One region of the Streptomyces sp. NPDC031379 genome, then DNA from elsewhere that is predicted to be linked to it. Evidence: riboswitches for the same ligand, from Rfam matches in the RefSeq annotation. Region 1 holds a riboswitch; each other region holds the start of a gene.
What was found. A riboswitch is a leader RNA that binds a small molecule or an ion and turns the genes downstream of it on or off. The one in region 1 is predicted to bind cobalamin.
Positions count from the first base shown of each region.

Region 1 (7,092 bases):
TCCAGCAGGCGCCAGCGGCGGCTCAACGGGTGGTCCACGACGAGGTTGTTGCCCGCCGCGGCCATCCCGGCGACGGCGCGGTGGAAGCCCTTGACCGTGCGGTCGATCTCGTCCTGCAGGTCCTCGTCGGCGATGGGGTGACCGCAGCGCATGGCGTGGAAGGCGTCGACGGGCATGTGGAACCAGATGCCGTCGAGCACCTCGAGCAGGTCCCGGGCGATGCTGGACTTGCCGGAGCTGGACGTGCCGTTGAGCAGGACGACGGTGCCGCCGGCGGGAGTGCCGGGAATGCGCGCGTGGACGGGGTCGGCCCAAATCCGCTGAGACACCGAGGGGTTCCCTTCCTCACGACTGCATTCCGAAAGGGAACCTACTACGGACCCGCACCGGGTCGGTGCGATCAGGGCGGTGGCGCCGGGCGGAGGGCCGGCAGGGCGACGTCGTCCGTGGTGTCGGTGCCCAGGCCGATGACCAGCTCGTCGCAGAAGACGTCGAGCGGGGAGCGGGCCAGGGACGCGGTGTACTGCCGCAGCCGGGTCATCGCGTCGTCGAGGGGTTCCCCCGGCGCTCGATGAGGCCGTCGGTGAACATCAGCAGCGTGGAGTAGGGCGGCAGCCGGTCACACCCGTGACCCGGGGCAGGCCGGGATCCAGGCCGATCAACGGGCCGGCCCCCGCGTCGAGACAGCGGGTGTCGCCCTCCTGGGTGGTCAGCAGCAGCGGCGGATGCCCGGCCGAGGAGGGGTGGAACTCCCACGGGCGCGTAGGGCAGATCGGTGAAGGTGACCGTCACCGTACGGCCGGACGGCGGCACGGTCTCCCAGGGGGACGACGGCGGCACCGGTGCTCCGGGCCACAGTTCGAACCACACCGTCTTGCGGCTGTCGCCGATGAGGACGCCGTGGCCAAAGGCCGGCTCGCCACCAGGGCCGGGCCCCGTCCGGTACAGGCGTACGGGAGGGACTCGTGCGGGGTCGGTCCGCGCTCCGGCCCCGTGTACCCAGGAATACCGGTCGGAAAGGAGCCGACGTGGCGGGGGTCGGCGGCAGTCACAGCCGGCGGCCCTCCTGCAAATACACCCCGTCGACCGTGACGCGGTCGGTCCGCTCGGAGCCTCCGACGACGCGGATCCAGCTCTCCACGACCAGCTCGCGTCCGGTCAGCTCGATCTTGAAACCCCCGTACATCCCCGGAACGGGGAACCAGCACACCGGGTTGCCGAGTTCGGTCAGCACCTCCACCTCCGGCAGCCGCAGCCCTTGCTGTGTGGCCAGGTCCGTGCCGTCCTCGAGGCCCGCCCGGTGCCGGATGAGGCGGTGCAGGTGACCCTGCAGGCCGGCGATCGCCTCGGCGGGCAGCGCGTGCCTGGGCCGGGGGCGCAGGAGCGCGGCGAGGTGAGGGTGACCGCGCTGTGCGGCGATGTCCGCGGCGCGGCTGCCGTCACTCGCCCGCAGGGTGCGCCAGGCGCCGTACTCCAGGAGACGCCCTGCCGTCTCGTCCGGGACGCCGTGCCACGCGGCCTGGTGCAGCGGCGCGTAGCCGCTACGGCCTTCCAGGCGTGCGGAGTTGGCCCAGGAGGGTCTGTCGTCGAGGATCTGGAAGACCGTCCGCCAGTCCCCGTCCCGGGCGGCGTCGGCAAGCCGGTCCCGCTGCTGCGCGAATCTCTCCTTGAGCGTCGACCGGCGGGTGACACCGTCCCAGTCCGCGACATGTTGATCCATCACGCGGCCGAGTCCAGGAGCCCCCCGCACGGCGTCGCCGCCGTCCTCTGCCTGGCCGGTGCTAGGTTCGCCACGCGGCGGGGCGACGGGGAGGTGCTCGCCGCCGTAGGCGCCCCACCCCGTAGCAGCCGCAGGAGGAACAGCCCCGTGACCAGCCGCGTCACCTTCGTCTCACCTGCGACCAGCCCGTCGCTGCGGCAGGCCCGCTTCTACGACGGCGACTCGCTCGACGACATGGGGGCTGCCCGCGCCCGCTCGGCGGCCGGGGCGCTGCCCGCGTCCGCCCGTGTCGTCACTTCCCCGAGCGTGCGCTGCCGGGAGACGGCGACGGCACTCGGCCTCGACGGCGTGCGGACGCCGGAGCTGGCGGGTCTGGATGTGGGCCGCTGGCGAGGCCGCACCCTCGAGGAGGTGGGGGCCGCCGAGCCGGAGGCGGTGGGCCGTTGGCTCGCCGACGCAGGCTGGTCGGCACACGGCGGGGAGTCGGTACGGGATGTGTGCGAGCGGGTCGGGCGCTGGCTGGACGGCGCGCAGGACACGGACGGGCGTACGGTCGCCGTGGTGGAGCCGGAGGTCGTACGGGCCGCGGTGGTCCATGTCCTGGGCCTGCCCGTGACCGCCTTCTGGCGGCTGGACGTACCGCCGTTGACGGCCACGGAAGTCAGTGGACGGGCCGGACGCTGGAATCTACGGCTCGGGCAGCCCCTGGCCGCGACGGGGACCACCGCGGCGCGCTGAGGCCGTGCGGGCGCCGTGGTTCAGCAGGCCCGGTCCCGGTGTCGGCGCAGCAGCGCCGCGATCGCACAGCGCAGGCAGTCGGTCCCCTCGTCCCACCGCGTCGACCGGACCGTGGGACAGGACGCCGGGCACTTCGGCCGTGCCGCGCCGCCGCCCCGCTCCTGGCCGTCCGCCGGGTCGTTCACCAGCGTTTCCAGCTCCAGCAGGAGCTGTTCGGTCCGCTTCACCTGCTGGGCGAGCACCCGCACCCGGGCGCTCTGGCCGCCGATCTGCCGTCGGCTGGCGATCAGCTGCTCGTACTCCTCGACCGTGAGGGCGACCGCCTCACGGCCCCCGAGGGTGATACGGCGCGGCTGGGGAGGTCTGGCCACTCGGTTCCTCCGCTCCTGGACTCGGCGGTCCCCGACCGGTCGGATGGTGTGCCGTGCCATGCCCGTGATCCGACCGCGCAGGTGCCCCGAGAACGCGAGAGGGCCCCCCGATGGTTCCGAGGGGCCCTTCCGTGTCCCAAAACCGTCAGTTCGGGGCGGGAACTGTCCGCCCGGACGGTGCTGTCACGGGCTTGGGGTTCAGCTGCCGCTCGGCCAACTCACCGAAGAGCAGCCCGAATCCGCCCCACAGGACGCTCTGGATGGCCAGTGCGGACAGGCGGAACCGCCACAGCAGGGTGGCCGGGAAGTGCTCCGGCACCTCGTTGACGGCCGGCAGGAACGCGTAGGCCAGACCGATCGCGGCGGCGAAGGCGGCCACCGCGGCCACGGTCGCCCACCAGGTGCCCAGTCGGGGCGCCAGGCGCTTGCCCAGGATGGTCGCGGCGACCGCGAGGAGGACGCTGAGCAGCATCATCAGGAAGTACAGGGCGGTCCGCTCGCCGATGGTGTCGGGGTCGCCGACCGACGGCGGGTTGGCCGGGTACTTCAGGAACGGGATCACGTACACGGCGAGCAGTGCGCAGCCGGACAGCAGCAGCGCGGTCGCTCGCGGGGAGAAGCGGCCCACGCGGCCCAGCGCGAAGCAGAAGGCCAGCGCCGCGATGCCGCCGAAGGCGACCCCGTAGACGAGGACACCGGTGGCGAGACCGGCGGTGGACTGCAGGGAACGGGAGACGACCTCCATCTCGTGCTCATGGGAGTGGGCGTCCTCGAAGCTGATCGCCTTGTCGACGTTCGGCTCACCGAGGAGGTAGGAGACGATCAGGGCGAGAACGCCGGCGGCCAGGCCGGCGAGCATGCCCCGCACGAGGAGGTTTCTTACCGATGCGGAGTTCATGGGCGTGCGGCGTCCCTCGCGTCAGTGGCAGGGGAAGCCGAGCAGGTGACGGGCGTCGTGCACCCACTCGTGGACGTCCGTGCCGTTGAACACGGAGGTGGCGCCCTGCTCGGCGCCGACGAAGTACAGCAGGATCAGCATCAGGACGCCGAAGAAGACCGCCCAGGGGGCGATGGCCTTCAGCGGCAGCTTGGCGGGGATGGCGGGAGTGGTGGCTGTCGGCTGGGCGACGGTCTGCGCCATGGCAGAACCTCCTCCGGGAGTTCGCGTCCCATGTCGGTGGTGCAGTGGACGACGGCCACGGGTCTGACTCACGAGACGCCCGCAAAGGCGTCTCGCACACAGTGGCGCGACCGTGCCGGATTCCCACCGGCTTCCGTCTCGCCGTCGTCGATATCGGACAGACCGTACCGTGCGGCGGGTACCCCGCCAAGACCGCGCCGGGCGGCGTGATCTTCCTCTCGCGCCGGGCAGCGGCCCGCGAACGGCGCCAGGTCCGGGTTCGGCGTCCCGGTCAGGACCCGCCGGCGGCCGACAGCGGCTGTGCGCGGGCGATGAGCAGGGCGACGTCGTCGTGGTCGGCGGGGTGCCTGAGCCGCTGCAGGAGCCGGTCGCAGGTCTCCTCTGCCGAGCGGTACGGCGGTGACAGCAAACGCAGGAGGTCTTCCAGGCGTTCGTCGATGGGGTCGTGGCGGGTCTCGACCAGTCCGTCGGTGTAGAGGACCAGTTGGTCGCCGGGTCGCAGGTCGAGGGTGGTGGCCTCGAAGGGCACGCCGCCGACTCCCAGCGGAATACCGGTGGGCAGGTCGAGGAGTTCGGCCGGCCGGCCGTCCCGGACCAGCACCGGGGGCAGATGGCCGGCGGACGCCACGTGCAGGCGGCAGCGGTGCGGGTCGTAGACCGCGTAGACGCAGGTGGCGATGTAGGGGTCCAGACCGCGCGTGATCTTGTCGAGGTGCGTGAGGATCCGGGCCGGGTCGAGGTCGAGGTCGGCGAGGGTGGAGGTGGCGGTGCGCAGGCGGCCCATCGCGGTGGCGGCCGGGATACCGCTGCCCATGACGTCGCCCACGGTGAGCGCGGTCCGGTCACCGTCGAGCGGGATGACGTCGTACCAGTCGCCGCCGACCTCGCTGAAGGCCTGGGCGGGCCGGTAGCGGGCGGCGACCTCGAGACCGGGGTGACGCGGCGAGAGTTGCGGAAGCAGGCTGCGCTGGAGGGTTTCGGCGGCGCTGCGGATGTGCTGGTGCAGGACGGCGTTGTCGATGCTCAGCGCGGCGGACGCGGCCAGCTCGCAGGCGAGGGTGAGGTCGTCCTCGTCGAACGGCAGGGGGTTGCGGGCTCTGGCCAGCCCCATGACCCCGATGACCTGTCCGCGGGCGATGAGGGGAACCGCCATGTCGGTGTGGACACCGGCCCGGGCGAGCAGACGGGCGGCGGCGGGGTCGGCGGCGACCCGGGTGAGGTCGCCGCTCTCCAGGTGGGTGATCAGCTGGGGGCGGCCGGTGCGGATGCAGTGGGCCGCCGGGTGGTCGGCGTGGTAGGTGGTGAGGCGGCCGGGCGGAACGATCGCCTGAGCGGCGTCGGTGGGGTAGGCGGTCTTCACGGCCAGGGCGCGGAACATCGCCAGTCCCTCGCCCACGTCCGGGCGCCCCGTCTGCAGCACGGAGTCCAGGAGGTCCACGGCGGCCATGTCGGCCAGGTCGGGCACGAGGACGTCGGCCAGTTCCTGGGCGGTCCGCTCCACCTCCAGGGTGGTGCCGATGCGGGCCGAACCGGTGGCCACCAGGCGCAGGCGCTCCTGGGCCCGGTCGGCCTTTCTCGCCGCCTGGTACCGGTCGGTGACGTCCACCACCACGCTGGCGAGACCCAGCGGCTCCCCGTGGTGGTCCTCCAGCCGGTAGTACGACACCGCCCAGGCGTGGTCATGGTCGGGGTCGGCGCGCGTACGGCCCACCACCTGCTGGTCCACCACGGGGACACCGGTCTCCAGGACCTTGCGCATCGTGCTCTCCGCGTCCAGGAAGCGCGGATTGGGCAGGATCTCGCGGAATGCCCGGCCGACGTGGTCGGTCTCGGCGACGCCGTGCATCGACGCCAGGGCCGGGTTGACGACCACGTACCGCAGGTCGGTGTCCAGGACGGACAGCCCGATCGGGGCCTGGGTGACCAGCCGGGTGGACAGGGCCAGGTTGCGCTCCACCTGCCGCAGCGTGGCCCGGTCGGTGGCCAGCCCCAGCGCGTAGTGGTCGCCGAGGTTGTCGGTCAGCCGCATGTTGCGGAACTCGACCATTCGGGTGCTGCCGTCCTTGTGCCGGACGGGGAACGCCCCCGCCCAGCCGCGTCCGGTCTCCATCACCTCGGCGAACAGCATGATCGCCGCTTCCTGGTGTTCGGGGTGGAGGAGCAGCGGCGCCGCGTACTGCCCGACCGCCTCGCCGCGGGCGTAGCCGAACAGCTCCTCGGCCTGCGGACTCCACATGTCGATCCGACCGTCGGCCTCCAGCAGCACCGCGGCGACTCCCAGCAGGTCCATCAGGCCGCTCGGGCCCGACGCACTGTTCTCCGGCCGGTCCGCCCGTTCCGGACGCTCCTCCGCTCGGCTCATCGCACTCGCTCACCTCAGTGTTCCGGTCATCACTTCACTCCTACCCCGAGCGGGCGCGAACGGCCGGGTGGCGGACGGCTTCACCCGGCCGCCCGGCGGCACGGCGCTCGTCCTCATCGGGTCTCTTCCGTCCGGGCCGGGACCGGGGCGGGTGCGGAGGGGGCCCTCCACCTTGACGAGGAACTCGCCGATGCGCTCGTTCAGCTGCCGGTCGTCGGGGTGGCGGGCCGCGGCCAGGCACAGATCGGCGACGACGATCTCGGCGGCCTCGTCCCAGTTGTCGTACCGCTCGCGGGGGGCCGGGTCGAGGAGCACGAACCGCGCGAAGTCGCGCTCCCGGTACGGCAGCGCGTCGACGTCGGTCGCCCGCCCCCGCCCCGCGGGTTCGAGGCGGGTGTAGCAGTCCGTGCTGACGCCGGCCTGGTGCGCGACCTCCTCCCGCCGGAGCCCGGGGACACGGCGGGCGCCGGGGCCCGGCGGCAGCCCGGCGGTGTCGGGGGTGAGGCGGGCGCGCCGGGAGCGGAGGAAGTCGCCGAGTTCGCTGTTGTGCTCCATACGTCCAGTATTCGAGGGGCGCGGGAACGGCGCGCGGGTCGAGGGTGGTCCAGCTGGACCCAGGTTCGCCCCACGGGGTCGCCACCCCCCGACGTGGCACACCGGAAGAGGGCGCTCGGCGGGGGCGCACGGAGAGTCACGTGCCGTCTGTCCATGGTCGTGCCCGCTGGGGCATCCTGGTCGGCGGGTCCGTGCGGATGGGCAG
Region 1 is NZ_JBVIIT010000003.1:243,225-250,316, forward strand. It holds gene ACZ5CW_RS06020 (chloramphenicol phosphotransferase CPT family protein) at 1-329, opposite strand, end outside; gene ACZ5CW_RS06025 (hypothetical protein) at 401-541, opposite strand; gene ACZ5CW_RS06030 (SpoIIE family protein phosphatase) at 591-773, opposite strand; gene ACZ5CW_RS06035 (ankyrin repeat domain-containing protein) at 1,049-1,723, opposite strand; gene ACZ5CW_RS06040 (histidine phosphatase family protein) at 1,868-2,458, shown strand; gene ACZ5CW_RS06045 (hypothetical protein) at 2,479-2,829, opposite strand; gene ACZ5CW_RS06050 (CbtA family protein) at 2,975-3,727, opposite strand; gene ACZ5CW_RS06055 (CbtB domain-containing protein) at 3,749-3,970, opposite strand; cobalamin riboswitch at 4,007-4,152, opposite strand; gene ACZ5CW_RS06060 (SpoIIE family protein phosphatase) at 4,242-6,332, opposite strand; gene ACZ5CW_RS06065 (MmyB family transcriptional regulator) at 6,342-6,887, opposite strand.

Region 2 (7,092 bases), on a different contig from region 1:
GACGAGCGCGCCGAGCGGCTCAGCGTCGACCTCGCCACCGTCTTCCGGGGGATGTACCGCAGGATGGTGATCCCGCTCGGGCCGCTGTACCGGCTGCCGTTCCCGGCCAACCGCGAATTCAACCGGGCCCTGGCCGATTTGCATCTGCTGGTCGATGAGATCGTCGCCGAGCGGAGGGCATCTGGTCAAAAGCCGGACGATTTGCTGACGGCATTGCTGGAGGCGAAGGACGACAATGGCGACCCCATCGGGGAACAGGAGATCCACGACCAGGTCGTCGCGATACTCACGCCCGGCAGCGAAACCGTCGCGTCCACGATCATGTGGCTGCTGCAGGTCCTCGCGGAACATCCGGAACACGCCGAGAAGGTACGGACCGAGGTCGAATCCGTGACGCGTGGTCGACCGGTCGGATTCGAGCACGTTCGCGCACTCACCCACACCAACAATGTCGTCGTCGAGGCCATGCGGCTCAGGCCCGCCGTATGGATATTGACGCGGCGCGCGGTGACCGACACCGTCCTCGGGGGCTATCGCATTCCGGCCGGGGCGGACATCGTCTACAGCCCGTACGCCGTCCAGCGTGACGCCCGTTCCTACGACCGCCACCTCGACTTCGACCCCGACCGCTGGCTGCCCGAGCGGGCGGGGCAGGTGCCGAAGTACGCCATGAGCCCGTTCAGCGTCGGCAACCGCAAGTGCCCCAGCGACCACTTCTCCATGGCCCAGCTGACCCTGATCACCGCGGCGATCTCGGCGAAGTACCGCTTCGAGCAGGTCAGCGGGTCGAACGACAGCACCCGGGTGGGTATCACGCTGCGCCCGCACGACCTGCTGCTGCGGCCGATGCCCTGGTAGGACACCTGGGCCGGCGCGCGCTCAGGCGGCCTGCGGGCCCCGGAACGCGCGCCGGTAGGCGTTCGGGGTCGTCCCGAGCGCCCGGACGAACTGGTGCCGCAGCGCGGCCGCCGTACCGAATCCGGTGCGCCAGGCGATGGCGTCCATCGTCTCGTCCGTGGCCTCCAGCAACTCCTGGGCCAGCAGCACCCGTTGGCGCAGGATCCAGCGGTAGGGCGTGGTCCCCGTCTCCTGCTGGAAGCGGCGGGCGAAGGTGCGCGGGGACATGTGGGCGCGGTCGGCGAGCTGCTCGACGGTCACCTCCTGGTCGAGGTGGGCCTCCATCCACGCCAGCACCTCCCCGACCGTGTCGCAGGGCGCCTTCGGCAGGGGCCGCTCGATGAACTGCGCCTGTCCGCCGTCCCGGTGCGGCGGTACCACCATCCGGCGGGCGATCTTGTTGGCGACCTCCGGGCCCTGCTCCTTGCGCACCAGGTGCAGACAGGCGTCGATCCCGGCGGCGGTGCCGGCGGAGGTGATCACCGGGTCCTCGTCCACGTACAGGACGTCGGGCTCGATGATCGCCCGCGGGTTGCGCAGCGCGAGTTCTTTGGCCTGCCGCCAGTGCACACTGCACCGCCGGCCGTCGAGCAGTCCGGCCGCGCCGAGCACGAAGACGCCCGAGCACACGCTCAGCACGCGGGTGCCCCGCTCCACGGCCCGCACCAGGGCGTCCAGCAGCGCGGGCGGGTAGTCCCGGGTGACGTAGTCGCTGCCGGCCGGCACCGCGATCAGGTCGGCCTCCTCCAGCCGCTCCAGGCCGTACGGCGTCGACACGGTCAGTCCGCCGACGTGCGTGCTCAGCTGCTCGCTCTCGGCCGAGACCACGGCGAAGTCGTACACCGGCAGCCCTTCGTCGCTGCGGTCGATGCCGAACACCTCGCACACGACACCCAGCTCGAAGGGATGCACTCCGTCCAGCAGCACGGCGGCCACGTTCTTCAGCATGCTGCCAGTGTGCCTCGTCGATGGCAGTAATTCGAGGGTCTGCGGCAGTCCTGCCACTCACGGTAAGGAGCATTCGGCGCGACAGTGGTGTCATGAACGGAAACCAGATCGAAGGCCTGATCGGAATGCTCGCCACGCTGGGGATCCTGGTCCTCCTGGTCCTCCCGTCCGTGCTCGGCATCGTGCGCGACAGGCGCATCGACCGGCAGCTCAGGGAGGCCCAGGAGGCCTGTGGAGGCAACCTGCGGAAGGAGGAGGCTCAGAAGTCCTCGTCCAGGTCGACCGTGCCCTCCACGGCGACCTGGTACGCCGAGGGACGGCGCTCGAAGAAGTTCGTCAGCTCCTGAACACCCTGCAGCTCCATGAAGGAGAAGGGGTTCTCCGAGCCGTACACCGGGGCGAAGCCGAGACGCGTCAGACGCTGGTCGGCGACGCACTCGAGGTACTGCCGCATCGAGTCGGTGTTCATGCCCGGGAGGCCGTCACCGCACAGGTCGCGCGCGAACTGCAGCTCGGCCTCGACGGCCTCCTTCAGCATGTCGGTGACCTGCTGCTGCAGCCCCTCGTCGAAGAGGTCCGGCTCCTCCTTGCGGACGGTGTCGACCACGTCGAAGGCGAAGGACATGTGCATCGTCTCGTCACGGAACACCCAGTTGGTGCCGGTGGCCAGACCGTGCAGCAGGCCGCGGCTGCGGAACCAGTAGACGTACGCGAAGGCACCGTAGAAGAACAGCCCCTCGATGCACGCGGCGAAGCAGATGAGGTTGAGCAGGAAGCGCCGGCGGTCCGCCTTGGACTCCAAGCGGTCCAGCTTCTCCACCTCGTTGATCCACTTGAAGCAGAACCCGGCCTTCTCGCGGATCGACGGGATGTTCTCCACGGCCGCGAAGGCGGCGGCACGGTCGTCCGGGTCGGGCAGGTAGGTGTCGAGCAGCGTCAGATAGAACTGGACGTGCACGGCCTCCTCGAACAGCTGGCGCGACAGGTACAGGCGCGCCTCCGGGGAGTTGATGTGCTTGTACAGCGTGAGCACCAGGTTGTTCGCGACGATCGAGTCGCCCGTGGCGAAGAAGGCCACCAGACGGCCGATCAGGTGCTGTTCGGCCGGCGTCAGCTTCGCGAGGTCGGCGACGTCGGAGTGGAGGTCGACCTCCTCGACGGTCCAGGTGTTCTTGATGGCGTCCCGGTAGCGCTCGTAGAAGTCGGGGTAGCGCATCGGGCGCAGAGTCAGCTCGAAGCCGGGGTCGAGCAGGTTCTGGTTGCTGGGCATTACTGGCAGGCCTCGCAGGACTCGGGGTTCTCAAGGGAGCAGGCGACGGCGTCGGGGTCGGCGGCCTGCTGCACGGGGATGGGGGTCTGGGTCTGCGCCTGGGCGGCGCGGGCGATGCGGGTCGCCGGGCGGGAGCGCAGGTAGTACGTCGTCTTCAGGCCCTGCTTCCAGGCGTACGCGTACATCGAGGAGAGCTTGCCGATGGTCGGCGTCTCCATGAACAGGTTCAGCGACTGCGCCTGGTCCAGGAACGGGGTCCGGGCCGCGGCCATGTCGATCAGGCCGCGCTGCGGGATCTCCCACGCGGTGCGGTACAGCGCCCGTACGTCCTCGGGGATCCACGCGAAGTCCTGCACCGAGCCGTTGGAGTCGCGCAGCGCCTCCCGGGTACGGGCGTCCCAGACGCCCAGCTCCTTCAGGTCGTGCACCAGGTACGAGTTGACCTGGAGGAACTCGCCCGACAGCGTCTCGCGCTTGAACAGATTGGACACCTGCGGCTCGATGCACTCGTACACGCCCGCGATGGAGGCGATGGTGGCGGTCGGGGCGATGGCGAGGAGCAGGGAGTTGCGCATGCCGACCGCGGCGATCCGCGTCCGCAGCGCCGCCCAGCGCTCCGGCCAGGTGAACTCGACGCCGTAGTGGTCGGGGTGCAGGACACCCTGGGCCGTACGGGTCTTCTCCCAGGCCGGCAGCGGGCCGTTGCGCTCGGCGAGGTCGGCCGAGGCCTCGTACGCGGCGAGCATGATGCGCTCGGCGATCCGGGTGGACAGGGCCTTCGCCTCGGGGGAGCCGAAAGGCAGGCGCAGCTTGAAGAAGACGTCCTGCAGCCCCATCGCGCCGAGGCCGACGGGGCGCCACTTGGCGTTCGAGCGGCCCGCCTGCTCGGTCGGGTAGAAGTTGATGTCCACGACCCGGTCGAGGAAGGTGACGGCCGTGCGGACCGTCTCGTCCAGCCGCTCCCAGTCGATGTCGTCTGCCGTCACGAAGGCGCCGAGGTTGACCGAGCCCAGGTTGCAGACCGCCGTCTCCCCGTCGTCCGTGACCTCCAGGATCTCCGTGCAGAGGTTGGAGGAGTGGACGACATGGCCGGCGGTCGCCGTCTGGTTCGCCGTGCGGTTGGCGGCGTCCTTGAAGGTCATCCAGCCGTTGCCGGTCTGCGCGAGGGTGCGCATCATGCGGCCGTACAGGTCGCGGGCCGGGATCGTCTTCTTCGCGAGGCCGTTCGCCTCCGCCTTGCGGTAGGCGGCGTCGAACTCCTCGCCCCACAGGTCCACCAGCTCCGGCACGTCCGCCGGGGAGAACAGCGACCACTGCTCGTCGGCGTTGACCCGGCGCATGAACTCGTCCGGGATCCAGTGCGCGAGGTTCAGGTTGTGCGTACGCCGGGCGTCCTCACCGGTGTTGTCGCGCAGCTCCAGGAACTCCTCGATGTCGGAGTGCCAGGTCTCCAGGTACACCGCGGCCGCGCCCTTGCGCCGGCCGCCCTGGTTCACGGCGGCCACCGAGGCGTCCAGGGTCTTCAGGAACGGGACGATGCCGTTGGAGTGCCCGTTGGTGCCGCGGATCAGCGAACCGCGCGAACGGATCCGGGAGTACGACAGACCGATGCCGCCGGCGTGCTTGGAGAGGCGGGCGACCTGGTGGTAGCGGTCGTAGATGGAGTCCAGCTCGTCCAGCGGGGAGTCGAGCAGGTAGCAGGACGACATCTGCGGGTGCCGGGTACCGGAGTTGAAGAGGGTGGGGGAGGAGGGCAGGTAGTCGAGGCGGCTCATGAGCCCGTAGAGCGCCGCGACCTCGTCCACCGAGCGGGTGGTGTCGTCCTCCGCGAGTCCGCCGGCCACGCGCAGCATGAAGTGCTGGGGCGTCTCGACGACCTTGCGGGTGATCGGGTGCCGCAGCAGGTAGCGGCTGTGCAGGGTGCGCAGCCCGAAATAACCGAAGCGGTCGTCGGCCTGCGGGTCGATCAGCGCGTCGAGCCGCTCGGCGTGCAGCCGCACGAACTCGGCGGTCCGGTCCGCGATGAGACCCTCCCGGTGCCCCACGGCGACGGACTCGGTGAAGGACCGCACGCCCTGCGAGGCGGCCTCGTCCCGGATGGCCAGGGTCAGCAGCCGGGCGGCCAGCCTGGAGTAGGCGGGGTCCTCGGAGATCAGGCCCGCGGCCGCCTCCGTGGCCAGCTCGCGCAACTCCGCCTCGTCGGCCCTCGCGGACCGGCCCCGCAGCGCGGCGGCGGCGACCCGGCCGGGGTCGGCGTCGGGGAGGTCGGCGGTCAGCTCGGTCAGGGTCCGCAGCAGCGCGGCACCGGGACCGTCGGTCTTCAGCTCGCTGACTGAAGCCGGATCGGCTGGCGCGATGGTCACGTGGGGCTCTCCCTCGCTCGGCACGGGGCCTGGCGGAGGGCAGGGGCAGCCACGAGCGCGCACGGCGTCGCGTCCACCGGCCCACTCCACGAGGCCCGGACGTCTCAAGGCACCCGGACCGGACGGCCGGGCGCGCTGCCGGCAGGTCCTCGGACTGAACGGGCGTGCGGATGCACGCAAGTACACCGTTGCGGGACAGTTCCGGATTCGCACCGGATTCCCCTGCGGCGACAGCGAGGATGAGCATACATCTAGTGCTGGGCTGCCGTGTCACCCCCACATGTTGTGTCTGTTGCGTGGTGCGGCGGCTTCAGAGGGTCAACTTCCGTGGCCCGCGGGCCTGGCCGCGGGCCGGGTTGCGGGGCGCGCCGGGAGTGCTTCCATGGAAGTAGGCGTCGGCGTCCAGGGGTCCTCCGTCCCGAGCAGGCACAGGAGGAGAGTGCACGATGCCGAAGGTCGTCCGTCACCCGCCGGGCAAGGAGCGGCCGCGCAGCGCACCCATGGCGACCCTACCGCTGAGGGGGTTGGGACGCCGGGGCCACCGGCTCTGTCTCGGCTACTGGCACGGCATGACGGTCCGTTGGGAAGCCCGCCAGGACACCACCCGGCCCAAGAAGTGGCGCAGATGGTTCTCCTACACCAACGCCACCAGGATCGTCTGGACCGTCGCCGCGCTCGCGCTGCTCGCCTGGGCCGGAGAAGGCCTGTACCTCTGGTTCTCCGACGCGAAGACGACCGGCTTCGAGGACTGGCGCAAGGACAACCCGGCGTTCGACGACGCCTTCTTCCGCGTCCTGGGTCCCGTCCTCACCGCCTCGCTCGCCGCCACCTGCTTCCTGTTCTGCTGGTACGCCTGGACCAAGCACCGCTACCTGGCGAAGGCACGCAGACGCCCGCAGGACCTGGTGGTCACCGCCGGACCGGACACCGCCGAGATCGTCGGCCGGGAGGAGGTCGCCGAGGTCATCGCCCAGCGGTTGCGCAGCCGTGACACGCGCAGACCGTATCTGCTCGTCGGCGGGGTGGGGGTCGGCAAGACGGCCGTACTGGTACGGCTCACCGAGATGCTGGCCCGGCAGCGTGCCGTGCCCGTGCCGATCCGGCTGCGGGACGCCACCGGCCCCGACCTGAACTTCGAGCGCATGGCCCAGCGACGTTTCGCCGAGGAGGCGCCCCACGGCATCCTGGCGCGCACCAAGACCGAGCGGGTCTGGCAGCAGCTGATCGCCGACGACAAGGTGGTCGTCATCGCCGACGGCCTGGAGGAGGCCGTCCTCGACCCGGGGCTCCAGGAGGACCGGGACAACATCATCCGCAAGGCCATCGAACGCGCCTATCAGGAGCGGCTGCCCCTCGTCATCGCCTCCCGGCCGCACAGCCCGCTGGAGAGCACCCCCGCCGCCATCGTGGAGCTGGAACCGCTCAGCGAGGAGGAGGCATTGCGCTTCGTCGAGTCGAGAGTGCCGGAGACGGACGAGCGGCGCATCGACTGGATCGTGGAGACGGCGGAGATGACCGAGTCGCCCATCTACCTGCAGATCGCCCGGGAGCTGCACCACCACGGCGCCCTGGAACGCGACCGCCGCAGGGATCCGCGACGGCTGGACACCCGCA
Region 2 is NZ_JBVIIT010000002.1:5,514-12,605, reverse strand. It holds gene ACZ5CW_RS02845 (bifunctional albaflavenone monooxygenase/terpene synthase) at 1-858, shown strand, start outside; gene ACZ5CW_RS02840 (helix-turn-helix domain-containing protein) at 880-1,845, opposite strand; gene ACZ5CW_RS02835 (hypothetical protein) at 1,938-2,192, shown strand; gene ACZ5CW_RS02830 (ribonucleotide-diphosphate reductase subunit beta) at 2,105-3,115, opposite strand; gene ACZ5CW_RS02825 (ribonucleoside-diphosphate reductase subunit alpha) at 3,115-5,478, opposite strand; cobalamin riboswitch at 5,602-5,725, opposite strand; gene ACZ5CW_RS02820 (NACHT domain-containing protein) at 5,925-7,092, shown strand, end outside.
Region 2: it holds a riboswitch for cobalamin, as region 1 does, so the genes downstream of both, ACZ5CW_RS02825 (ribonucleoside-diphosphate reductase subunit alpha) here and ACZ5CW_RS06055 (CbtB domain-containing protein) in region 1, are expected to answer to the same signal.

Region 3 (7,092 bases), on a different contig from region 1:
TCCTGGCCGACAACGGCCGTGAAAGGAAAGGGAGTCGTCACTGGTCGCCCTCCAGGTCGCCTTCCAGCTCGAGGTAGGTGGCGCGCAGCCGCTCCAGCGTGTCCGCGTCCGGCTCGGCCCACAGCCCGCGGTCCGCCGCCTCCAGCAGCCGCTCGGTGATCCCGCGCAGCGCCCACGGGTTGGACTTCTTCATGAAGTCCCGGTTCTCCGGGTCGAAGACGTACTCCGCGCTGAGCTTCTCGTACATCCAGTCGTCGACCACGCCGGCCGTCGCGTCGTAGCCGAACAGGTAGTCCACGGTCGCGGCCATCTCGAAGGCGCCCTTGTAGCCGTGCCGGCGCATGGCCGCCATCCAGCGCGGGTTCACCACCCGGGCCCGGAAGACCCGGTGGGTCTCCTCGCCCAGCGTGCGGGTCCGCACCTGGTCCGGTACGGCACTGTCGCCCACGTACGCCTCGGGGTTGGCGCCGGTCAGGTGCCGGACCATGGCGACCATGCCGCCGTGGTACTGGAAGTAGTCGTCGGCGTCGACCAGGTCGTGCTCGCGGGTGTCGACGTTCTTCGCGGCGACCGCGATCCGCTTGAACGCGGTCTCCATGTCGCCGCGCGCCGCCCGTCCGTCGAGCCCGCGCCCGTACGCATAGCCGCCCCACACCGCGTACACCTCGGCCAGGTCGGCGTCGGAGCGCCAGTTGCGGGCGTCGATCAGCGGCAGCAGACCGGCGCCGTACGCGCCCGGCTTCGAGCCGAAGACGCGGGCCGTGGCGCGCCGCCGGTCACCGTGCTCGGCGGTGTCCTCGTCGGCGTGCGCCTTGACGAAGTTCCGCTCGGCCGGCTCGTCCAGCTCCGCCACCGACCGCACCGCGTCGTCGATCAGCCCGACCACGTGCGGGAACGCGTCCCGGAAGAAGCCGGAGATACGGACCGTGACGTCGATGCGCGGGCGTCCCAGCTCCTCGAGCGGGATCACCTCGAAGCCGGTCACCCGGCGCGAGGCCTCGTCCCACACCGGGCGGCAGCCCAGCAGCGCCAGGATCTCGGCGATGTCGTCGCCCTGGGTGCGCATCGCGGAGGTGCCCCACACCGTCAGGCCGACCGACTTCGGGTACTCCCCGGTGTCCTGCAGATACCGCTGCACGAGCGAGTCGGCGAGCGACTGGCCCACCTCCCAGCTCAGCCGGGAGGGAATGGCCTTGGGGTCGACGGAGTAGAAGTTGCGGCCCGTCGGCAGCACGTTGACCAGACCGCGGGTCGGCGAACCGGACGGGCCCGCCGGTACGTAACCGCCGTCCAGCGCCCGCAGGATGTGCCCGATCTCGTCGGTGGTACGGGCGAGGCGCGGCACGACCTCGGCGCAGGCGAACTCCAGCACGGCCACCGCCTGCGGGAGCGCGGTGCCCAGGACCTCGCGGACGAGCGGCGCGCTCTCGGCGACCGCCCAGTCGCGTGCCTCCATGCCCTCCGCGATCCGCCGGCACAGCTGCTCCAGCAGGTCGATCGCGTCCGCGGCCGTGCGCGCCGGGCCGTCGACCAGGTCCGTCAGCTCGACCGGCACCTTCAGCGGCGCGCCCGGCTCGGCGAGCAGCTCCTTCTCCACCAGCCCGAAGTGCTCGGCCAGCGCGGCGCGCAGCCCGGGCAGCGCGTTGGCCTGCCCGCCCCACACCTGCGCGGCGCGCAGCACCGCGAGGACGAGGTTCACACGCGGCTCGCCGACCGGACCGCCGCCCAGGATGTGCAGGCCGTCGCGGATCTGGACGTCCTTGATCTCGCACAGATAGCCGTCGATGTGCATGACGAACTCGTCGAACTCGTCGTCGTCCGGCTGCTCGTCCACGTGCAGGTCGTGATGGAGTTCGGCGGCCTTGACCAGGGTCCAGATCTGGGCGCGGACGGCCGGGGCCTTCGCCGGATCCAGATCGGAGACGAGCGCGTACTCGTCCAGCAGCTGCTCCAGCTTGGCCAGGTCGCCGTAGGTGTCGGCGCGCGCCATCGGCGGCACCAGGTGGTCGACCACCGTGGCGTGCCCGCGCCGCTTGGCCTGGGTGCCCTCGCCGGGGTCGTTGACGATGAACGGGTAGACCAGCGGCAGATCGCCGAGCACGGCGTCCGGGGCGCAGCCGGCGCCCAGCCCGAGCCCCTTGCCCGGCAGCCACTCCATGGTGCCGTGCTTGCCCATGTGCACGACGGCGTCGGCGCCGAAGCTGTTGTCCAGCCAGCGGTAGGCCGCCATGTAGTGGTGGGAGGGCGGCATGTCGGGGTCGTGGTAGATCGCGATCGGGTTCTCGCCGAAGCCGCGCGGCGGCTGGATCATCACGACGACGTTCCCGAACCGGAGGGAGGCGAGCACGATGTCCTCGCCGTCCACGTACAGGCTGCCCGGCGGCTCGCCCCACGCCTCGGTCATCGCGTCCCGCAGCTCGGGGTCCAGCTTCGCGAACCAGGCCCGGTAGTCGGCCAGCGGCACCCGCGCGGGCGCGGTGGCCAGCTGCTCCTCCGTCAGCCACTCGACGTCGTGACCGCCGGCCTCGATGAGCCGGTGGATCAACTCGTCCCCGTTGTCGGGGTACTCGGTGAGGCCGTAGCCGGCCTCCCTGAGCGCGTCCAGGACGCGCACCGCCGAGGCGGGCGTGTCGAGGCCGACCGCGTTGCCGACCCGGGAGTGCTTGGTCGGGTAGGCGGTGAAGACCAGGGCGATCTTCTTCTCCGCGTTCGGCTTGTGCTTCAACTGCGCGTGCCGCAGGGCGATTCCGGCCACGCGCGCGGCCCGCTCGGGGTCGGCGACGTACACCGGGACCTCGTCCGGGCCCTGCTCCTTGAAGGAGAACGGCACCGTGATGAGCCGGCCGTCGAACTCCGGGATCGCGACCTGCATCGCCGCGTCCATGGGGGACAGGGCCGCGTCCGACTCCTCCCACGCGTTACGCGAGGAGGTGAGACAGAGCCCCTGCAGCACGGGGACGTCGAGGTCGGCGAGCGCGCCGATGTCCCAGGCCTCCTCGTCGCCGCCCGCCGACGCCTGCGAGGCGTGCGTGCCGCCGGCCGCGAGGACGGTGGCCACCAGCGCGTCGGCCCTGCCCAGCAGCTCGTACAGCCCGGGGTCCGCGCCGCGCAGCGAACCGCAGTACACCGGCAGGGCGTTGGCGCCCTTCGCCTCGATCGCCTCGCACAGCGTGTCGACGAAGGCCGTGTTGCCGCTCAGTTCGTGCGCCCGGTAGAAGAGCACGCCCACGGTCGGCCGGCCCGCGCGCAGCTCGTACGCCCCGTGCACGCCGTACTCCGGCATGCTGTGCGGCTCCTCGAAGCCCTCACCGGTCAGCAGCACCGTGTCCGACAGGAACCGGGACAGCTCCAGCAGGTTCGCCGGCCCGCCCTCGACGAGGTACTTCAGCGCCTCCGCCACCACACCGGCCGGCACGGACGAGTCGGCCATCAGCTCGGCGTCCGGCACGGCCTCTCCGCCCAGCAGCACGGTCGGCACACCGGAGGCCCGCAGCGCGGCCAGTCCGTCCTCCCAGGCGCGCTTGCCGCCCAGCAGCCGTACGACGGCGACGTCCGCGCCCTCGATCAGACCGGGCAGTTCCCCGGCCACGTCGACCCGGGTCGGGTTGCCGATCCGGTAGTGGGCGCCGGAGGCCCGGGCCGCCAGCAGATCGGTGTCGGCGGTCGACAACAACAACACTGTGCTCATGCGGGCGCTCCCGGTGGAATGAAAGGCAGTCCTTGCGGCGCGCCCGACTCGATGAGCCGCCACAGCGCGTCCGTGTCCGCGTGCTGTTCGATCAGGTCGCCGAGCCGGTCGAGCTGCTCCTCGCGCAGCGCGGCGAAGGACGTGTCCGGGGCCGGCACGAAGCGGCGGCCCGCGGCGGCGGCCACCTCGCGCAGGAAGGCCCGCCGGAAACCGTCCGACTCCAGGGAGCCGTGCCAGTGGGTGCCCCAGGTCTGGCCGACCCGGCAGCCGTCCAGGAAGGCATCGCCACCGGTCACTTCGGCGACCCCGTGATGGATCTCGTACCCTTCGACGTGCTCGCCGAGGGCTTCCCCGACGGGCCGGGTGAGCGTCTTCTCGCGGGCGAACCGCACCCGGACCGGCAGGACGCCGAGCCCCTCGACGTCCCCGCGACGGCTCTCGACCTCGTCCTCGATGTGCTCGCCGAGGATCTGGAAGCCGCCGCAGATGCCGAGGACGGGCCTGCCCTCGTGCGCCCTCCTGACGATGGCCCGCGCGAGTCCCCGCTCCCGCAGCCACTCCAGCGCCCGGACGGTGCCCCGGGTCCCCGGCACGACGACGAGATCGGCGTCCGCCAGCTCCTCCGGACGGTCCACGAAGCGCACCACGACCCCCGGTTCGGCGGCCAGCGCGTCCACGTCCGTGAAGTTGGACATGAGCGGGATCGCGCACACGGCGACCCGCAGCACGTCCTCGCCGACCGGGGGAGCGACGGTGGACTCCCGGACGGTCCCGCGCAGCGACACCCGCAGCCCGTCCTCCTCGTCGATGCCGAGCCCGTGCCGGAACGGCAGCACGCCGTACGTCCGCCGCCCGGTGAGGCCCTGGAGCATGTCCAGCCCCGGTTCCAGCAGGGAGACATCGCCCCGGAACTTGTTCACCAGGAACCCGGCGACCCGTTCCTGGTCCTCGGGCGAGAGCAGGGCGACCGTGCCGAAGAAGGAGGCGAAGACGCCCCCGCGGTCGATGTCCCCCACCACCAGCACGGGCAGCCCCGCGCCCCGGGCGATGCCCATGTTGACGATGTCGGTCCGTCGCAGGTTGATCTCGGCCGGGCTCCCCGCCCCCTCACAGATCACCGCGTCATACGTGCCCCGCAACTCGGCCAGGCACTCCAGCACGGTGCCGAGCAGCCGCTGCTGCCGCCCACCGTGGTACCCGCGCGCGCTCATCTCGCCCACCGGCTTGCCCAGCAGCACCACCTGGCTGCTCTGCTCGCCACCGGGCTTGAGCAGCACCGGGTTCATCAGCGCGGTCGGCTCGACCCGGCAGGCCTGCGCCTGCATCGCCTGCGCCCGCCCGATCTCCGCGCCCTCCCTCGTCACGAACGAGTTGAGGGACATGTTCTGCGCCTTGAACGGCGCGACCTTCACACCCTGCCGCACCAGCCACCGGCAGATCCCGGCCGTCACGACGCTCTTGCCGGCGTCGGAGGTGGTGCCGGCGACGAGGAGACCCCCGTTCACTTCCCATGCCCCCCGTTCACTTCCCACGTCCCTTCACGAGTCGGCGCGCGGCGACCGTGACGCCGAGCGCGAGCAGGCCGACGCGGCGGGAGAGCCGCACGGCCCGGTCGATGTCGGTCACCTCGACGGCCCGCCCGGCTTCCCCGCCCAGCACGGGGCGGTGTTCGACCCGGCCGCCGTAGGAGAGCGTCCCGCCCAGGCGCACCCCGAGGGCGCCCGCGAAGGAGGCCTCCACGGGCCCGGCGTTCGGGCTCGGGTGCCGGGACGCGTCGGCCCGCCAGGCTCGTGCGGCACCCCGCGGATCGGGGCCGGCGCACACGGCGAGGACGGCGGTCAGCCGGGCCCCCGGCCAGCCGGCGAGGTCGTCGAGGCGGGCGGAGGCCCAGCCGAAGCGCCGGAACCGGCGGGACTTGTGACCGACCATCGCGTCGAGGGTGTTGACCGCACGGAACCCGAGCAGCCCCGGCACCCCGCCCACGGCACCCCACACCAGCGCGCCCACGACCGCGTCGGAGGTGTTCTCGGCGACCGACTCGACCACGGCCCGGGCGATCCCGTCGGCGTCCAGCGCCTGCGGGTCGCGGCCGCACAGATGGGGCAGCCGGGCGCGGGCCGCCTCGACGTCCCCGGCCTCCAGGGCACGCCCGATGGTGCGGGCCTCCCGGGCGAGCGAGGTGCCGCCGACGACCGCCCACGTGGCGGCGGCGGTCAGCGCGGCGGAGGCGGCGGGGGAGGGGCGTACGGCGCGTGCCGCCAGCGCGCCGAGCGCGGCGGCGCCACCGGCGCACACGGCGGTGTGCAGGGCGCCCCAGCCGCGGTGGTCGTGCCACAACACGCGTTCCACGGCCGCGGCCGCCCGGCCGAACGCGGCGACCGGGTGCCCCCGGCGTGGATCGCCGAGGAGCAGGTCACCGAGAAGACCGGCGGCGGCGCCGTACGCGTAGGAGCGATCGGCACCCATCGGCTCAGCCGGCCGTGGGTACAGGAGCGGGCCTGGTACGGGTCCTTCGGCAGCCGAGCATGGCGATCTAGGTCCTCACTCAGGGTGTCCGCGCCCTGGTTCGACGAGATTCGGCGGTGAGAGTTCCTGGCTCCCGGGGGTTCTTCCCCGGTCACAGTGGCGGGACCGCGCCGGATTCGCACCGGCTTCCTCTCTTGCCGCCGTACATGGCCTGGGCAGTCCACCACGCGCCCGGAACGGCCGTCAACTTGCTGTTGACCTGCGTGGGGAGAGTGTGCCGATCCCCACACCGTGGGGCGGGCGGGCATGCCAGAGGCTCCCCTTCGCAACAGCTGGAGGGGAGCCTCGGAGTGCTCGGTCAGGCCTGCGCCGACGGACGCCGGGTCAGGCCTTGCCGACGATCAGGTAGATGCCGTACGCCACCGCCGCCGCGCAGGCCGCGAAGCAGACGTAGGCGCCGGTGACGGCGAGGGTCGCGGAGCCGCCCTGGGCCGCGGCCTTCTCGCGCCGCGACAGACCGTTGATGCCGAGGGTGAACAGGGCCACCAGGCCCACCGTGAACACGAGGCTGACGCCGAAGACGGAACCGAGGGCCGCCCAGTCGATCTTCATGATGCTTCCTTGGTGAACGAGTGCTCGGGGTCAGACCGCGGCGGCCGGCGGGGCCGCCGGGGCGGCGGGGGCCGGTTCGGCGACGGGGGCGGGGATGGTGGCCGTCAGGCCCTCGGTGACCGTGCCCACCGGGGGCGGGGTCACGGCGGCGATGGCGGTGGTCACCACGCCGGCCGGCTCCTCGGTCTCGGTGACGACGTTGGTGTGGTCGACGACCTCGCGGCGGGAGATCTTCCAGATCGCGGCGCTGGCGGCGATCAGGAAGACGGCGACGGCGGCGGTGCCCCAGTCACCCAGGTCGGTGACGGACTCGGCGCCCGCGCCCA
Region 3 is NZ_JBVIIT010000018.1:64,971-72,062, reverse strand. It holds gene ACZ5CW_RS25065 (putative cobaltochelatase) at 1-41, opposite strand, end outside; gene cobN (cobaltochelatase subunit CobN) at 38-3,688, opposite strand; gene ACZ5CW_RS25055 (cobyric acid synthase) at 3,685-5,193, opposite strand; gene ACZ5CW_RS25050 (cobalamin biosynthesis protein) at 5,210-6,154, opposite strand; cobalamin riboswitch at 6,253-6,394, opposite strand; gene ACZ5CW_RS25045 (hypothetical protein) at 6,539-6,766, opposite strand; gene ACZ5CW_RS25040 (inorganic phosphate transporter) at 6,797-7,092, opposite strand, start outside.
Region 3: it holds a riboswitch for cobalamin, as region 1 does, so the genes downstream of both, ACZ5CW_RS25050 (cobalamin biosynthesis protein) here and ACZ5CW_RS06055 (CbtB domain-containing protein) in region 1, are expected to answer to the same signal.

Region 4 (7,092 bases), on a different contig from region 1:
AGATCCCAAGTGCCTTCGGTGTGGAGTTCAGCGCCCAGTTCGAACGGTCGGTGCGTGATCGGGAAAGCGGCGCAGTCGTGGCCCAGTACTCGGCCAGGATGGTGTTCGGCGAGGGGCCGAGTTCAGGGGAGCAGCGGATAGGTTTCATAGCCGCCAGCATCGACACCCGCCCCGCAGTGGACGCCGCCCCCGTGCCGGGAGTGCCGGTGGTGAGGGCCCTCGTCCAGAGGGACGGGAGCTGGCTCAACGCCGAGGAATTCACCGTCGACACGAGCGGGGACCTCGTCGCCGCAGACGGCCTCTGGGATGCCTTCAGAGGCTGTCTCGCGAGCAAGTGCGGCGGCGTCTGCCTGGGTTCGCTGGCCAGTTGCCTCCCGCTGGGCGCCCTGCCCGCGGTGGTCGCCTGCCTGGCAGCCACCTGTGGGCTCTGCGCGGCCCGATGTGCCGCCTGCGTGGCGTGCGATTGCGGCTGGCTGTGCAGCATGGTCACCGGATGCTGCCACACGTGACACGGGAGATCGCGACGTGAGAACCGTCATTCACTGGCTGACCGTGCCGGTCGAACAGCGAGCGGGAAGAGATGGACTGCCGGCGCTGAAATACGATGTTCCTGACGCGATCATCGTTCGCGGCAGCCAGATCGCGTACGTCGGGATCGCCGACGGAGAGGTTGCCGAAAAGCTCCTCGCACACCCGGACGTGGAAATCATGAGCGGTGAGGAAAAAAAACTCATCGAACTCGTTCCGGGTATGTCCGTGGCCTGGGAAAACCTCGAAAGGCAGCTGCCTTCGCTCGGCGCCGGCCACGGGTGGAAGGGTGCGGTCGGCCTGGGTGACGTGATATCGGCCATCACGCGCCGGGCACGCATCCCTGAGTGCGGAAGCTGTGCCCGGCGCCGTAAGGGACTCAACCGCATCACCGTGTGGGGCTGGTGGCGCAACCGGAAGCTGTCCCTGCAGCCCGAAGGGTGACTCGCATGAATGGCGCCTCGCTCGGTCCGGGAGAGGCGCCCCCCTATGGTTCGCGATCAGCGACGAAGGAGTGTGTAGTGCCATGACCGGTAAAGGCAATGAGCAGGTCCCCCTCGACAGGATTCTGACTGTAGAGGAAGGCATCGCCTTCAAGACGCGCTCAGCAGCTCTCGCCGAGGGACAGCGCTGGCGTTGGAACGGAATTTACGCCAACCCCGAGCAGGCCGTCGCCGTCGCCAACGCAAACCCTCCCCAGCAGGCCGGAGAAGTCATATTTACCGCCATCGGGGGCCTGATTCTCTTCTACTAGAATCCGGCTTCACGGACAGGTCGCGTGCACCTGGCCCCGAAAGCGGTTCCATGGAGACCCCAGGTCGGATCACATCCGGCCCGGGGTCTTCTCGGCTCGCGGCTCAGGCGCGGACGTCGTGCCAGGGCGAGCACTCCCGGTAGGTGCTGGTCACGATGCATCCCCGCAGCTTGTACGCCGTGCCCTCGGGGAGGTTGCCGGGGACGATCTTCGTGTAGGGGGAGTCGTGGCCCAGGGTGGAGGCGACGCGGCCGTTGCTGAGTTCCGCCTGGATGCCCAGGCCGTCGGCGTAGACGTCCTTGGCGATGAGGGCGTCGCCCGGGATGTTCGGGGCGGGCTGCGGGTCGGCGTTCCAGCGGGCGTACCCGATCACCGTTCCCTTGGAGTTGTGGATGGTGATGGTGTACGACCCGTCCGGGTCCATGGCGCTGGCGGTGCCGGCCCCGGTGGTGAGCGCCGCGCCGACGAGCATCGCGCCCATGCCGAGGATCGTGCCGACGCGCTTGTGTATCAGGCCCATGTGGTTCCCCTGTTTCCGTGTACTGCGGATCGCCGAGACGCTGCTTCGTTTCACCGGCAGCGGTGACGATCAGTCATGGTCACTCTATAGAAGGGTGGTTGTGCCCCCAGGGGGGTGGGGCCCGGCTGCCCGCGGTGGCCGGTGGCGTGTCAGTCGCGTGCGGCGCAGTGCTTCAGCAGTTCGGAGATCGATTCGTCGACCAGTCGGTAGCGCACGACGCGGCCGTCCTTGCGGCCCTCGACGACGCCCGCGGCCCGCAGCAGGCGCAGCGCCTGGGAGACGGCGGTGTCCCTCATCCCGGTGGCGACGGCGAGGTCGGAGACGGCGATCGGGCCGGCCTCGTGGAGCGCGAGCAGCAGGGACAGGCGTCCGGGATCGGAGAGCAGCGAGAAGCGGTCGGCCCAGGCGCGTACCCGCTCCGGCTCGCCTACGGCGGCGATGGCGTCGCAGACCCGATGGCCGTCGATGGTGCGCTGCCCGGCACGTTCCACGGGGACGAGATGCATGGCCCCATCATCGCAGCCGGCGGCCCTGGCCTCCATATCTGTTCAGTTGTGCAGCCTTGCAGCCGCTACCCACCGCCGCCTAGTGTGAGCGGGCCGTGGTGTTCGGGAAGACCGGTGACAGCCCTCAGGGGCTCAATCCGGAGCGGCCCTCGCCACTGTGATCGGGAAGTTCCCGCCCCCTACACGCCACTGGCCGCACGGCCGGGAAGGCAGGGGCGGGCGCGTCGACCCGTCAGCCAGGAGACCGGCCACGGCATCACGAAGCTGATCCACGAGGTGCTGGAGCGTGAACGCATGACCGTGTCCGAAGGCGTGCCCGAAACGGCCGCCGCCCCGTCCTTCCGCTGGCGCCGCGAGGACACCGTCCGTACCGCGGGTCTCCTGGCCGTGATCGTCGCCCTGCACGTGGTCGCGTTCGGCATCCTGTTCCTGCTCGTGATCCCCCGTCACTACGAGGTCGGCACCAAGGCGTTCGGTCTCGGCCTCGGCATCACGGCGTACACGCTGGGCATGCGGCACGCCTTCGACGCGGACCACATCGCGGCGATCGACAACACCACCCGCAAGCTGATGGCCGACGGCAAGCGGCCGGTGTCGGTGGGCTTCTGGTTCGCGCTGGGGCACTCCAGCGTGGTGGTCGTCATGGCCGCGCTGGTCGCCGGCGGCGCGAAGCTCGCCGGCACCCTGATGAACGACGGCTCGCGGACCCACCAGGTCCTCGGCACCGTCGGCACCACGGTCTCCGGCAGCTTCCTGTACCTCATCGCCGCCCTCAACCTGGTCGCGCTCTTCGGCATTCTGCGGGTGTTCAAGGCGATGCGCGCCGGGCACTACGACGAGGCGGAGCTTGAGGCCCACCTCGACTCCCGCGGCTTCATGAACCGTGTCCTCGGCCGGCTCACCAAGTCCATCCGCCGCCCCGGCCAGATGTTCCCGCTCGGCTTCCTCTTCGGCATCGGCTTCGACACCACGACGGAGGTCCTGCTCCTCGCCCTGGCCGGCAACGGGGCCGCCGCCGGTCTCCCGTGGTACGCCGTGCTGTGCCTGCCGCTGCTGTTCGCGGCCGGCATGAGCCTGTTCGACACCCTCGACGGCACGTTCATGAACTTCGCCTACCAGTGGGCCTTCTCCAACCCGGTGCGGAAGGTGTTCTACAACCTCACCATCACCGGCCTGTCCATCGCGGTGGCCTTCTTCGTCGGCACGATCGAGCTGGTCGGCGTGCTGCACGACAAGCTCGGTCTGCACGACGGCGTCACGGACTGGATCGCAGCCCTGGACCTGGACAACGTGGGCTACGTCATCGTCGGCCTGTTCGTGGTCGTGTGGGCCGTGGCCATCGGGTACTGGCGCCTCGCCAAGGTCGAGGAGCGCTGGGCCGTCCGCGCCACCGACACGAGCTGAGGGGACCGGCCCGCGAGGCCGCTCCTTCGCCGCGGACAAAACCGGAGCAAAGGTGCCGCAAAGTGAAGTGGCGTCAGATGAACCCGCGGACGTGAGGCAACATCTTGGTGAACGGCGGGCGCCGCGCGGTCGAGGCGCGGCGCCGCCGTCGGCCGGATGGGGTGAGGGACGTGGTGGAGCCGAGGATCGCCGTCGCCGTGGTGACCATGGGCAACCGGCCCGCCGAGGTCGACGCCCTGCTGGAGTCCGTGGCCAAGCAGGACCTCGCTCCGGCCCGCATCGTCATCGTCGGAAACGGCTGCCGGCTGCCCGAGTTCGCCCACCGGCTCTCGCTGCCCGGCGAGGTCACCACCATCGACGTGGAGGAGAACCTCGGCTGCCCGGGCGGCCGGAACGTCGCCCTCGCGCGGCTGCGGAAGTACGGGGACGTCGACGTCGTCGTGGAGCTGGACGACGACGGGCTGCTCGTCGACGCCGACGTGCTGCGGCGCGTACGGGACCTGTACGCCGCCGACCCCCGCCTCGGCATCGTCGGTTTCCGGATCGCCGACGAGCACGGCGAGACCCAGCAGCGGCACGTGCCCCGGGTGGGGAAGTCGGACCCGATGCGCGGGGGGTACGTCACCGGGTTCCTCGGCGGCGGGCACGCCCTGCGCATGGCGATGCTGGCCGAGACCGGGGACTGGCCGGCGGAGTTCTTCTTCGCGCACGAGGAGACCGACCTCGCCTGGCGGGCCGCCGACGCCGGCTGGAAGATCCTGTACGCCCCCGAGCTGCTGCTCCGGCACCCCAAGACGTCACCGGCCCGGCACGCCATCTACTACCGGGTCAACGCCCGCAACCGTGTCTGGCTCGTGCGGCGCCGGCTGCCCCTGCCGCTCGCCGCGGTGCACCTGGCGGCGTGGACGCTGCTCACCCTCGCCCGCACCCGCTCGCCGGCGGGGCTGAAGGCATGGTTCGGCGGGTTCCTGGAAGGGGTGCGGGAGCCGGCGGGCGAGCGGCGGCCGATGCGCTGGCGGACGGTGTGGCGGCTCACCCGGCTCGGACGGCCGCCGGTGATCTGAGTCACGCGCGGGGGCTTCGGCGCCTGAACACGGGGGCCGCGAAAGGGAGTCCAGCGGCCACGCAGAAGGAACGGGACGGAGCCCCGGTCGTTCACCTCCGCCGACCGGGGCCCCTTTGCGTCCCCGGATCCAGCCTGCGGCGACACTCCCCCGAGTTACGCGACTTACGCGCGCGCCGTCGGGCCGGATCCGATGGAATGATCACATCAGGATGCGCCAACGGATCGCTAACATGTGGCCAACGGTTCGACGGTGGGACGCGAACCGGTTGGCCGGAAGCCGCCCGGCGGCAGTGGAACAGGCCCTGGGACGGGCGGATCCGGAGCCGGGTGCGGCGAACAGAAGGTGGCGGGAAACCGTTGCGGACAGGGCGGGATTCCGCCAGAGAACGGCGGGCGCGCGCCCGCCGCGGAGCACGGCCGGTCCCGGCCGTGCGGGAAGTCAGTGGGGCGGCGTGATGCGGCGGTACGAGCTGCGGTTCGGGCTGCTGGGACCCCCCGTCCTCTACGACCGGCCGCCGTACGAGATCTCGTACGACACCCCCGAGGGCGCTTCCGCCGAGGTGGACGAGGCGGCCGAAGCCGTCGGAGGCGCCTCCGGCGACACCCTCACCGGTGCCGTGGCCGCGGACGACGCTCCCGACGACGGCGTCCGTGCCATCGGCAGCCCCAAGGTGCGCGTCCTGCTCGCCGCCCTGCTGCTGGAGGCCGGCCGGGTCGTGTCGGTCGAGTCGCTGAAGGACGCCCTGTGGGGTGGGGCGCCACCCGTCTCCGCGCAGGCCTCCCTGCACAACCACGTCACCCGGCTGCGCCGGCTTCTCGACGACCCCGACCGGCTCAGGGCCGTACCGCCGGGGTATCTGCTGCGCGTCGACCACGGCGAGTTGGACGTGCACGTGTTCGACGTGCGGGTGCGAGAGGCGCGTGCCGCGCACGCGCGGCGGGACTGGCCGGGCGTCGTACGGGCCGGCACGGCCGCGCTCGCGCTCTGGCGCGGCGCCCCGCTCAGCGGGCTCCCCACCGACCTGGGCGGCTACGCCCTCGTGCAGCGTCTCGAGGAGGCGCGGCTGCTTCTGCTCGAGTGGCGCTACGACGCCGAACTCGCGCTGGGCGGCGCCCGCTTGGCCGCGCTGATTCCCGAGCTGGCGGCTCTCGTCGCCGAGTATCCGCTGCGCGAGGCCTACCACCGGCAGCTGATGCTCGCCCTGCACCGCACCGGCCGCCAGGCGGAGGCCCTGGCCGTCCACCGTGACCTGCGCGCCCGCCTGGTCGAGGAACTCGGCATCGAGCCCGGCCCGGCGGTCCGCGAAGCGCACGTCGAGGTGCTGCGGGGGAGCGGCGAGGGGCGGCGGCACGAGCAGCACGGTGACCGGCGGGGAGCCACCGAAGGCACCCGGCAGCAGGACCCGGCCGGCCACGTGGGCAGGGCGGGCGCCGCCACGCCCCCCGCGTCCCCGCGCGAAGGCGCCCCCGCCACGCGCCAGATCCCGCGCCCGGCCCAGCTGCCGGCTCCTCCCGCCCACTTCACCGGTCGTGCCGACGTACGCCGGGAGCTGTGCCGGGCGCTGACCGAGCCGCCCGCACCGGCCCCCGCCGTCGCCGTGATCAGCGGTATGGCGGGCGTCGGCAAGAGCGCGCTGGCGCTGCGCGTGGCACATGAAATGAGGGAACGTTTCACCGACGGTCAGCTCTACGTCAACCTGCACGGCGCCACCCCGGGCATGACCCCGCTCACCGCCGTGCAGGCTCTCGCGGCCCTGCTGCGCGACCTCGGTGCAGAGCCCCGCAACATCCCCGAACACCCGGACGCGGCAGCCGCGTTGCTCCGCTCCCTGCTGGCGCCCGCCCGCATCCTGCTGGTGCTGGACGACGCGGCCACCGCGGCCCAGGTACGGCCGTTGCTGCCGGCCGGGCCCGGCTGCGCGGTGATCGTCACCAGCCGTTCGCCGCTGACCGCCCTCGACGGCGCCCGGCGCTTTCCGCTCGGCCCGCTGACCGGCGAGGACAGCGCGGCCCTGCTGCGCGCGGTGAGCGGACGCGAGGGGCTGGACGCCGGTCACGCGCTGGTCGAGCTGACCGGCCGGCTGCCGCTCGCGCTGCGTGTCGTCGCCGCCCGGCTGGCCGCCCGCCGCGCGCTCACCGCGGATGTGCTGGCGGGCCAGCTGGCGGCCACCGGCGGGCGGCTGAACCACCTGGAGTACGACGACCTGAGCGTCCGGCGTTCCCTGGCCGTCGCCCATGACGCGCTCGCCGCCGCCGAGCGCGAGGCCGACCGGGACGCGGCGCTCGCGCTGCGCCACATCGGCGCGCTCGACCT
Region 4 is NZ_JBVIIT010000027.1:90,726-97,817, reverse strand. It holds gene ACZ5CW_RS33295 (hypothetical protein) at 1-509, shown strand, start outside; gene ACZ5CW_RS33290 (hypothetical protein) at 526-972, shown strand; gene ACZ5CW_RS33285 (hypothetical protein) at 1,055-1,282, shown strand; gene ACZ5CW_RS33280 (hypothetical protein) at 1,386-1,802, opposite strand; gene ACZ5CW_RS33275 (ArsR/SmtB family transcription factor) at 1,952-2,308, opposite strand; cobalamin riboswitch at 2,388-2,575, shown strand; gene nicT (Nickel transporter NicT) at 2,603-3,712, shown strand; gene ACZ5CW_RS33265 (glycosyltransferase family 2 protein) at 3,883-4,776, shown strand; gene ACZ5CW_RS33260 (AfsR/SARP family transcriptional regulator) at 5,234-7,092, shown strand, end outside.
Region 4: it holds a riboswitch for cobalamin, as region 1 does, so the genes downstream of both, nicT (Nickel transporter NicT) here and ACZ5CW_RS06055 (CbtB domain-containing protein) in region 1, are expected to answer to the same signal.